Regions from separate parts of the Bacillus sp. AP8 genome, predicted to be linked through region 3. Evidence: predicted binding sites of a transcription regulator. Region 3 holds the regulator's gene; each other region holds the start of a gene.
The links. Region 3 encodes CtsR, which represses protease genes until heat stress. Its sites were predicted from a motif close to ATGGTCAATAAAGGTCAAACA; they were not measured.
Positions count from the first base shown of each region.

Region 1: a site for CtsR is predicted at 1,735-1,755, ahead of clpP (ATP-dependent Clp endopeptidase proteolytic subunit ClpP). Genes of this name have one in related genera too.
Region 2: a site for CtsR is predicted at 2,029-2,049, ahead of clpB (ATP-dependent chaperone ClpB). Genes of this name have one in related genera too.

Region 1 is NZ_CAPG01000056.1:32,543-35,831, forward strand. Features, by position in the region: gene rpoN (RNA polymerase factor sigma-54) at 1-851, opposite strand, end outside; tRNA gene BN349_RS14230 (tRNA-Arg) at 1,240-1,311, opposite strand; gene clpP (ATP-dependent Clp endopeptidase proteolytic subunit ClpP) at 1,832-2,437, shown strand; gene BN349_RS14240 (HPr family phosphocarrier protein) at 2,650-2,907, opposite strand; gene whiA (DNA-binding protein WhiA) at 2,936-3,289, opposite strand, start outside.
Region 2 is NZ_CAPG01000008.1:41,594-44,882, reverse strand. Features, by position in the region: gene clpB (ATP-dependent chaperone ClpB) at 1-1,927, opposite strand, end outside; gene BN349_RS01385 (YjzC family protein) at 2,172-2,351, opposite strand; gene BN349_RS01380 (undecaprenyl-diphosphate phosphatase) at 2,530-3,289, shown strand, end outside.
Region 3 is NZ_CAPG01000091.1:690-3,978, forward strand. Features, by position in the region: gene ltrA (group II intron reverse transcriptase/maturase) at 1-1,093, shown strand, start outside; gene BN349_RS21330 (CtsR family transcriptional regulator) at 1,791-2,252, shown strand; gene BN349_RS21335 (UvrB/UvrC motif-containing protein) at 2,273-2,827, shown strand; gene BN349_RS21340 (protein arginine kinase) at 2,824-3,289, shown strand, end outside.

The DNA.
Region 1 (3,289 bases), on a different contig from region 3:
TCATTGTATTTATCTTTAAGAAAGCTGTTAACCTGCTTATCATTAACGCTTTTCATTTCATTATAATAATTTTGGTTAAAGTTTAGAGTCGATATAGGGTCGTTTGCCATTCTTATAATAAAATGATCTTCTACTATTTCAATGGATACATCGGGAACAACATAAGACGGCTTCTCATTTGAAAAGATTCCACAAGGTCTTGGATGTAGCGTTTGTACAAAATCAAAAATATCCTGAATTTCCTTCATTGAAATACCAAGTTCTTTAGAAATAACTTTCCACTTCTTTTCAGCAAATTCTATGAAATAATTTTTTAACACTTTATACGTGATCGCAGAACAATCTTTTCTCTCAATTTGCAACAACAAGCATTCTTGTAAATCTCTCGCCCCAACTCCTGCTGGCTCCAATGACTGAATGATTCGTAATACTTCTTCAACTGCTGTTACACTTTCACCCAAATTATTTGCTAAATCAATAATTGGAGCTCTTAGGTATCCATTCTCGTCTAAATTATAAATAAGGTTGCGAATGATTTTTTTCTGATTATCTTTTAAAGAATTCTGTGGAATTTGAGATAGGAGATAATTCTCCAAACTAACTTTCACTTCACCTATCTGTTCTATCCAGTACTTAGGATCGGCTTCTCGTTGTTTTTTGTTTTTTGTTTTAAAATCTGATACGGTTCCTTGGCTATCCAAAGAAATGAGTGGATTTTCCGTGGCCTTATTTTCTAAAAAAGAAACTAGATCTTGAGAACAATATTGTAAAAGAGCAATCGCTTGACTCAATTCATGTGTCATCGTTAACTTTAGTGTTTGTTGTTGAAATAAGCCTTGCTTCATATTCATAGCGACTCCCTCCTCTATTACTTAATTTTACATCCTCCTTGAATATTTTGACTATAATAAATTATACCAAAAATAACAGATCATACATAAATCATATAATATTACTTATTAATTTTCATAATAATTAGATTTATTAGGATGTAGTTTATCCGGTGTATATATCCAACTTATTCTTTTAGACTACTATAATTCTATAAATATGCTATTTGATTCATAATGCTTCATAAAAATTTACATCCTTTTGCTTCTGATTCCCCTATTATTCTTATTAGAAAACCATCTTCACGTATAATAAAGACGCGAGAGTAAGCCCTTTCATTTCTGACTCCTTCAAAAAATCCCTCTACGCATTCATGCATAGAGGGATCTTCTTTCTCCTCGCCTTTGACGCCCTCGGAGGGAATCGAACCCCCATTTTAAGAACCGGAATCTCACGTGCTATCCGTTGCACCACGAGGGCATATAATGGAAACAATCAGACTTTCATTATATTGTAGTCATTCAAATTTTGCAATAATATTAAAATACCTAGCAACTTTTCAACATCTGTAAACACTCGATATTCAAAGTTACATGATACTTATTTCTTCACTTTATAAAATTCAACTAATATAACATACATAAATTATCTCAATAAAATATTTTTGAAATGCATCATACATAATAGTTACCTTCAAAAATTAGCTAAAACCGATTATTTTAACATTTTCAATTCATTTAACTTAGATTTTTTACTCTCATTCATTATATAAATATAATTCATATCACGAATTACAATAGTTTCCTTTATCATAAAAAAATCCTGAAAAATGTTTATTTTTTTAGAACATTGGGAAAGATGTTATAAGTTGTCGAAGAAAATATAAGAGATATACAACGCTTTTGTTTGACCTAAATTGACCAAAAAGTGTATCATATGGATACAGCGATTTCATTAAGAATTGCGTTTAATTATTCTCTATACAAGGAGGAACAATAAAATGAATTTAATCCCTACAGTTATTGAGCAAACAAGCCGTGGCGAGCGCGCTTATGATATTTATTCTCGTCTTTTAAAAGACCGTATCATTATGCTTGGTAGTGCAATTGATGATAATGTAGCAAATTCAATTGTGGCACAATTACTTTTCTTAGAGGCTGAAAATCCAGAAAAGGATATTACGATCTACATAAATAGCCCTGGTGGTAGCATTACTGCAGGTATGGCAATTTACGATACAATGCAATATATCAAACCAAAAGTTTCTACTATTTGTATCGGTATGGCTGCTTCAATGGGTGCTTTTTTACTTGCAGCAGGTGAAAAAGGAAAACGTTATGCTCTTCCAAACAGTGAAGTAATGATTCACCAACCATTAGGTGGAGCGCAAGGTCAAGCCACTGAAATTGAAATTGCAGCTCGTCGTATTCTTCACTTACGCGACAAATTAAATGGCATTTTAGCTGAACGTACTGGTCAACCACTTGAAGTCATTCAAAGAGACACTGAACGTGATAATTTCATGGAAGCTCATAAAGCATTAGAATATGGCTTAATTGACCAAGTTATTACACGAAATGATCTTGAAGATAAAAAAGACAAATAATAAGAAAGTCACTGAAGAACAAATATGTGGCGATCACATTAAACCTTACCCTCTATAAGGAACTAGCTACTAGAGGGTAAGGTTTTTATTTTGACTATAAAGAAACGAGGTGACAACCAATTCATACTTTCTAGTATGTCGGCGCCACCTCCTTTTATTTATTGTAACCAATGGAGAATGAAGAAACATACTCACCAATTACAAGATTTATATTAGGCATCATTTTGCACGAATTCTACTAAGAAATCTACTGCTTTCTGCTCGTCTTTACCTTGAGCACTAATAATAATACTTGTACCCGAGCTTATAGCAAGACTCATTAACCCCATAATACTTTTAGCATTGACTTTTTTCCCATCTTTCTCTAAAAAAACATCACTTGAAAATTGGTTAGCTTCTTGAACAAATAATGCAGCTGGCCTTGCTTGTAAACCAGTTTTTAATCGTACTTCAACCTGTTTCTCAATCATTGTTTTTCTCCCCCAAATGTCATATTCATTATTTAACAGTTTCTCCTGCCCTTAATCGATTGGCAATGTCATCTATTTTTCTTAAGCGATGATTGATACCTGACTTACTTACCTTACCACCAGACACCATTTCGCCTAATTCTTTTAAAGTAACATCCTGATAAGCAACTCGTAGCTGTGCAATTTCTCTCAATTTATCAGGTAAAATCGATAACCCTACAGTCGCTTCAATATATTGGATATTTTCTACTTGTCTTAGTGAAGCACCTATCGTTTTGTTTAAGTTTGCGGTTTCACAATTGACTAGACGATTAACCGAGTTTCTCATGTCACGAACGATTCGTACATCTTCGAAGCGCATAATAGCATTATTTGCTCCAAC
Region 2 (3,289 bases), on a different contig from region 3:
ACTCAGACATATCAATACGAATCATATGATCTTCACTATCAAATAATGCTTCTGCCAACGCCTTTACAAGCTCTGTTTTCCCTACACCCGTTGGTCCCATAAATAAGAAGGAACCAATTGGTTTGCCAGGATCCTTAATACCCGCCCGAGCACGAATAACAGCATCCGCAACTAGTTGAACTGCTTCATCTTGTCCCACTACACGTTGGTGCAGTACATCTTCTAAGCGAAGTAATTTTTCTCTTTCACCCTCCATCAGTCTAGTAACAGGGACTCCAGTCCAACGAGCAACAATAGAAGAAATTTCTTCTTCTGTTACTTCTTCTCTCAATAGTTTCGATTCATTTTTACTGTTATTTACATCTTCCTCTAGTTGATGTAGCTCTTTCTCTAATTGAGGTATTTTACCGTGTCTCAATTCAGCCGCTTTATTTAAGTCATACGCGTTTTCCGCATCTTCTAATTGACGTTTTAACTTTTCTAGTAATTCCCGTTTTTCTTGAATTTTTTGCAAACCTGACTTTTCTAGCTCCCATTGTGAACGCATGCTGTTTGCTTCTTCTTTTAAATTAGCAAGTTCTTCTTGTAAAGCTTCTAAGCGTAGCTTACTTTGCGCATCCTCTTCTTTCTTTAATGCTGCTTCTTCAATTTCCAATTGCATTACTTTACGAGTTAATTCATCCAATTCCGTAGGCATAGAATCAATTTCCGTACGAATCATCGCACAAGCTTCATCTACTAAATCAATTGCTTTATCTGGTAAAAAACGATCAGTAATATAGCGATTACTTAGTGTAGCCGCAGCAACAAGCGCACGATCATGAATCCGAACCCCATGGTGAACTTCGAATCTTTCTTTTAATCCACGTAAAATTGAAACTGTATCCTCTACATCTGGTTCCTTAACTAGTACTTGTTGAAAACGACGCTCTAATGCTGGATCTTTTTCAATGTATTGTCGATACTCATCTAAAGTAGTTGCCCCAATACAATGTAATTCTCCACGAGCCAGCATTGGTTTCAACATATTACCGGCATCTAAAGCTCCATCCGTACGACCTGCTCCAACAATCGTATGCAGTTCGTCTATGAATAATAATATTTTCCCTTCACTTTTTTTGATTTCATTTAGAACGGCTTTTAATCTTTCTTCAAACTCTCCACGGAATTTAGCACCTGCAATTAATGAACTCATATCAAGTGAAAAAACGGTTTTATCTTTTAATCCTTCCGGTACATCTTTTCGAACAATTCTTTGTGCTAATCCTTCTACAATAGCTGTTTTACCAACACCTGGTTCACCTATTAAGACTGGATTATTTTTTGTTTTTCTTGATAAAATGCGAATAACATTTCGAATTTCAGAGTCACGGCCAATAACAGGATCTAATTTTCCATTCTTCACTTCTTCAACAAGATCACGTCCATATTTTTTTAAAGCTTCATATGTGCTTTCCGGATTAGAACTAGTCACTTTTTGACTCCCCCTTATTTCTTTAATTGTCACCAAAATTGTCTTTGAATCTAAATTGAATTTTCTTTTCAAAACCTTTATTTCATCAGCTGAACTTGAAAAGAATGCAAGTAATAAATGTTCAATCGATAAATATTCATCCTCTAACTTGCTCATTTCTTTCCATGCTGCATCAATCGCATTTTGGAGATTTTGTGACATATATACTTGGCTACTTCCTGATGAAGTAGAAACTTGAGGTAATCCATCAATTATTTCATTTACCGCATTTGCAAAAGCTTGTAATTGGATGTGTTGGTTTTCCAAAACCCTTTGTAAAATGAAATCATCTTGTTGAATCATCGTTGCCAAAACATGGGCAATCTTTAATTCCTGATTTTGGTTACTCTGTGCAAATTGTTGTGCTCCAACTAACACTTGCTGCACACGTTCAGTCATTTTATTAAAATCCATATTAGCCCCTCCTCTAAACAACGGTATTAATATGCTAGCTACTAAAGCTAAAATAAATCTTTAGTTCCAAACATAAATGGTTTAAGTTTAGTCAAATAACAAGTTTGACCTTTTTTGACCTTTAATATTATTATACAACTTTTTACACATATGTAAAGACAGCTTTCTACAATAAATATTGAATTATGAATAATATGATAATAACCCCCATTTTGGCAAGAAGTGGGGGCTTATTTGTATGTTATTAAGGTTTTCTCTGGTATGTCCAAAGTCGATTATGATTAGAGTTTTCCGGAAAATCATCTCCAGCTTGCAAGTGGATTTTCTTAGGATTTTTGACCATACTACCTGTTTCACCAACTTCGACATAGTACCCGTTATTTGGTGCTTTCTGTCCTGCTCTAAATTGTCGGGATTGTCCCATACAGTCTTCCCTCCTTATAGTTGAAACCATCTATATTATTCCCACATAGCCAAACCTTATAAACATACCTATTTTTTACATTTAAGGAACTTTTCCATACCCCTAATACTCTTTACTTTCTCCATTACCTTAGTGTTAAATGAAAAGATGAGATTTATAAATTTTCGGAGGTTCAATAGTGGATTTACTTTTATTACTGAAATACTTATTTTTAGGATTAGTGCAAGGTTTTACAGAACCCATTCCTGTTTCTTCTAGTGGTCATCTTGTGTTAATGCAACACTTCTTTGGTATAGAAATTCCAGGAATGAGTTTTGAATTACTTGTAAATACAGCATCTTTAATTGCTGTTGTATTAATTTATCGAAAAGATATTTGGCGCTTAATTCAAAATGGATTACTTTATTTAACCAAAAGAGAAGAAAGTGCGAAAGCCGATTTTCGATTTATTATTTACTTAATCATTGCAACAATTCCTGCAGCCGTAGCAGCAGTTTTATTTGATGATTATATTGCTGAGCATTTTAAAGGCATAAAAATACTAGCGGTTTCCTTAATAATCACAGGGATTGCGCTATGGTCCATCCGCAAGCTTAAAGGGAGAAAAAATGATAATGATTTATCATTAAAAGATACAATTATTATTGGCTTGGCTCAAGCTGTAGCTCTTATACCGGGTATTAGCCGTTCAGGAGCTACCATTGTTGCTTCAATGCTTCTTGGTACTAAGCAAGAAACAGCTTTACGCTTTTCATTCTTGTTGTACATCCCAATTAGTGTTGGAGGAATGATATTAAGCTTCAGTGATATTATCAACGATCCACAAATTGGCACGTTGGCACTACCTTATACCATTGCATTTCTAGCATCATTAGTCGCTTCCTACTTTGCTTTAAAATGGTTCATGGGCATAATGGCAAGAGGCAATCTAATGTATT
Region 3 (3,289 bases):
TGCCTTAAGAGTGGAGATTCCAAAAGAAAATGGTAAGATGCGCAAATTGGGAATACCAACAGTAGTGGATCGAGTCGTTCAACAAGCCATCCATCAAGTTCTCAGTCCGATATTTGAAGAGCAGTTCAGTGAATTCAGTTACGGTTTTAGACCAAAAAGAAGTTGTGAGATGGCTATCATAAAGAGCTTGGAATTTCTGAATGATGGATATGATTGGGTAGTGGATATTGACCTTGAAAGATTCTTCGATACAGTTCATCACGATAAACTCATGCGAATCATATCTAACACAATTAAGGATGGAGATGTGATTTCTTTAATAAGAAAGTACTTAGTCAGTGGAGTTATGGTGAACGGAAATTATGAAGAAACACCAATTGGAACTCCGCAAGGAGGGAACCTCAGTCCACTATTGAGCAATATTATGTTGAACGAACTGGATAAGGAACTAGAAGGTAGAGAACTTCCATTCGTGAGATACGCTGATGACGCTCTTATCTTTGTTAAGAGCGAGAAAGCAGCGAATAGAGTGATGACATCAATCGTGAGATTTATAGAAAAGAAATTAGGATTGAAAGTCAATGTAGAAAAGAGTAAGGTATCTCGCCCAGAAGATTTGAAATTCTTAGGGTTTGGATATTACTATGATTTTAAAAATAAGAAATATCAAGTGAAGCCACATCTCACTTCCATACAGAAATTTCAAAGAAAGCTTCGCCGACTGACTAAGCGAAATTGGAGTATTTCGTTAGACAATCGAATAGTGAAATTAAAACAAGTTATATTCGGATGGGTCAATTACTTCAGAATAGCAAACATGAAGAAAGTAACAGAACGAATAGATACGAAGTTACGCTCAAGAATTAGGGTAATCATTTGGAAGCAATGGAAGGTACTTAGGAAACAAATTAAATCGCTCATTCAACTAGGGATTCCGAAGGAAGAAGCGAAAGGATTGGCCTTCTGTCGAAAAGGCTACCGATATATAGGATTATCGAAAGTTGTTCAAAGAGCACTTTCGAATCAAAGACTAAAGCAGAGGGGAATACCCTCTGCTTTAGAACACTATCTGAAAGTACACACTGTAATATAAATTGAAACGCCGTATACGCGAACCGTACGTACGGTGTTGGGAGAGGGGCGAAAATAAATCATTTTATTTTCCCTCTACTCGATTGTAAAAGAAAAATCCGAATGATTAAACAACAAAAAGGTCAGCCAAATAGTAAACCGACGAAGGAGAAGCAAGAAGGTCGAGGACATGAAGGAGTGACGCCCGGAATGTACAATGTACATGAGGACGGAACGAGTGAAATGGACGAAGAGATTCGCTGCTTATCGTTCGTCGGCATTCGAACACGGAAGTTAGCGCCGATGGTAGTTGGGGGTCTCCCCCTATGAGAGTAGGACGTTGCCAGGCAAAGCAAAAGACCAACTGAGATGTTGGTCTTTTTTTGTTGTCTATAAGAAGGTGTGTATAATTATGTTACAAAAAAGCAGGAGAACAAAAATAAAAAGTGAATATAATAAAATATGAAATAGAAAACGAGATAATAAATCTCTTCCATGAAGAAAAGAATAATTAAAAAGAGCATTTTTTACGTTAAGATTATGAGAAAATGAGGTATAAATAAGGGGAGAGTTTGGCGAATATAGAGTATATAGTAAAGACACCTGAGTTGCAAAAAGGTGTTCTTTCCAATATAATTATAGTCAAATATAGTCAAAGTCAAGAGGAATGTTATTTATGCTGAGCAATCAAGATGTTAACGCAGATTGGAGGGGGTAAGATGAAAAATATATCTGACATAATTGAAACTTACTTAAAGAATGTGCTTAGTAATAGTGAGAAGGACATTGTAATAATAAAAAGAAGCGAAATAGCGGATAAATTTCAATGTGTGCCTTCTCAAATCAATTATGTCATTAATACTCGTTTTACAACTGAAAAGGGATATGTAGTCGAAAGTAAACGTGGTGGTGGTGGTTTTATCCGTATTGCCAAAGTACAATTGTATGATTATGCTCAGATTGTTGATCAGCTACTCAACCTCATTGACACAAAACTTCCTCAACAAATGGCAGAAAATATGATTTTTAGACTTGTAGAAGAGAAAATCATTAGTGAACGTGAAGCGAAAATTATGCTAAGCGTTATTAGCAGCTCGGTTTTAATGATTGAATTACCTTATCGAGATGAGCTTAGAGCTCGAATGATGAAGGCAATGCTTACTAGTCTTAAATACCAATAGATTTTAGAAGAGGTGTTGTGATGATTTGCCAAGAGTGCAAACAGAACCCGGCTACTCTTCATTTTACAAAGATTGTTAATGGGGAAAAAACAGAAGTTCATTTGTGTGAAAAGTGTTCGCAGGAAAAAAGTGAATTGTTAATGCTAAATGGTGGTCCTAGCTTTTCCATTAATAGCTTATTAGCCGGCTTATTAAATATAGATCAAAACTTTACTCCAAAGCAACAAAATGCATTTTCGCATCCTGATGATATTCATTGTGAACATTGTCATATGAGTTACCCACAATTCGCTCGTCTTGGAAGATTTGGCTGTTCTAATTGTTATAAGTCTTTTCAAAATCAGCTCGAGCCTATATTAAAGCGACTTCATAGTGGAAATTCTACTCATACGGGAAAGATCCCCAAAAGAATTGGTGGCAATATTTCACTTCGAAAAAAAATAGAAGATTTAAAGCAAGAACTTACAATTAGTATTATTCATGAAGAATTTGAGAAGGCTGCTGAGATTAGAGATGAAATTCGAGCACTTGAAAAAAGATCAGGTAACTCTGAGAAAAGGAGTGACCTTGATTGAGTTTAGAACATTTTATACAACAGGCTCTAAGTCCTTGGATGAATGAAGAAGGACCTGAATCTGATATTGTTTTAAGTAGTCGAGTGCGTTTAGCAAGGAATCTGCAGGATTTTACTTTCTCGACACTTCTTCAAAATGAAGAGGCCAATGAGCTAATTGAGTTAATTGAAGAAAAATTTACGACTTTAAAAGAAGAAAAAAAACTAGAACTAATTAAGATGTCTGCGATTCAACCATTAGAAAAAAGAATGTTAGTAGAGAAACATTTAATTAGTCCTCATCTAGCCCAAGAGTCTCCATTAGGAGCATGTTTTCTTTCTGATGATGAAAAAGTTAGTATTATGATTAATGAAGAAGATCATATCCGAATACAATGTCTTTTATCGGGATTACAGTTAACCGAAGCACTACAGCTTGCGGATGATATTGATAATGAGATAGAAGAGCGTGTAGATTATGCCT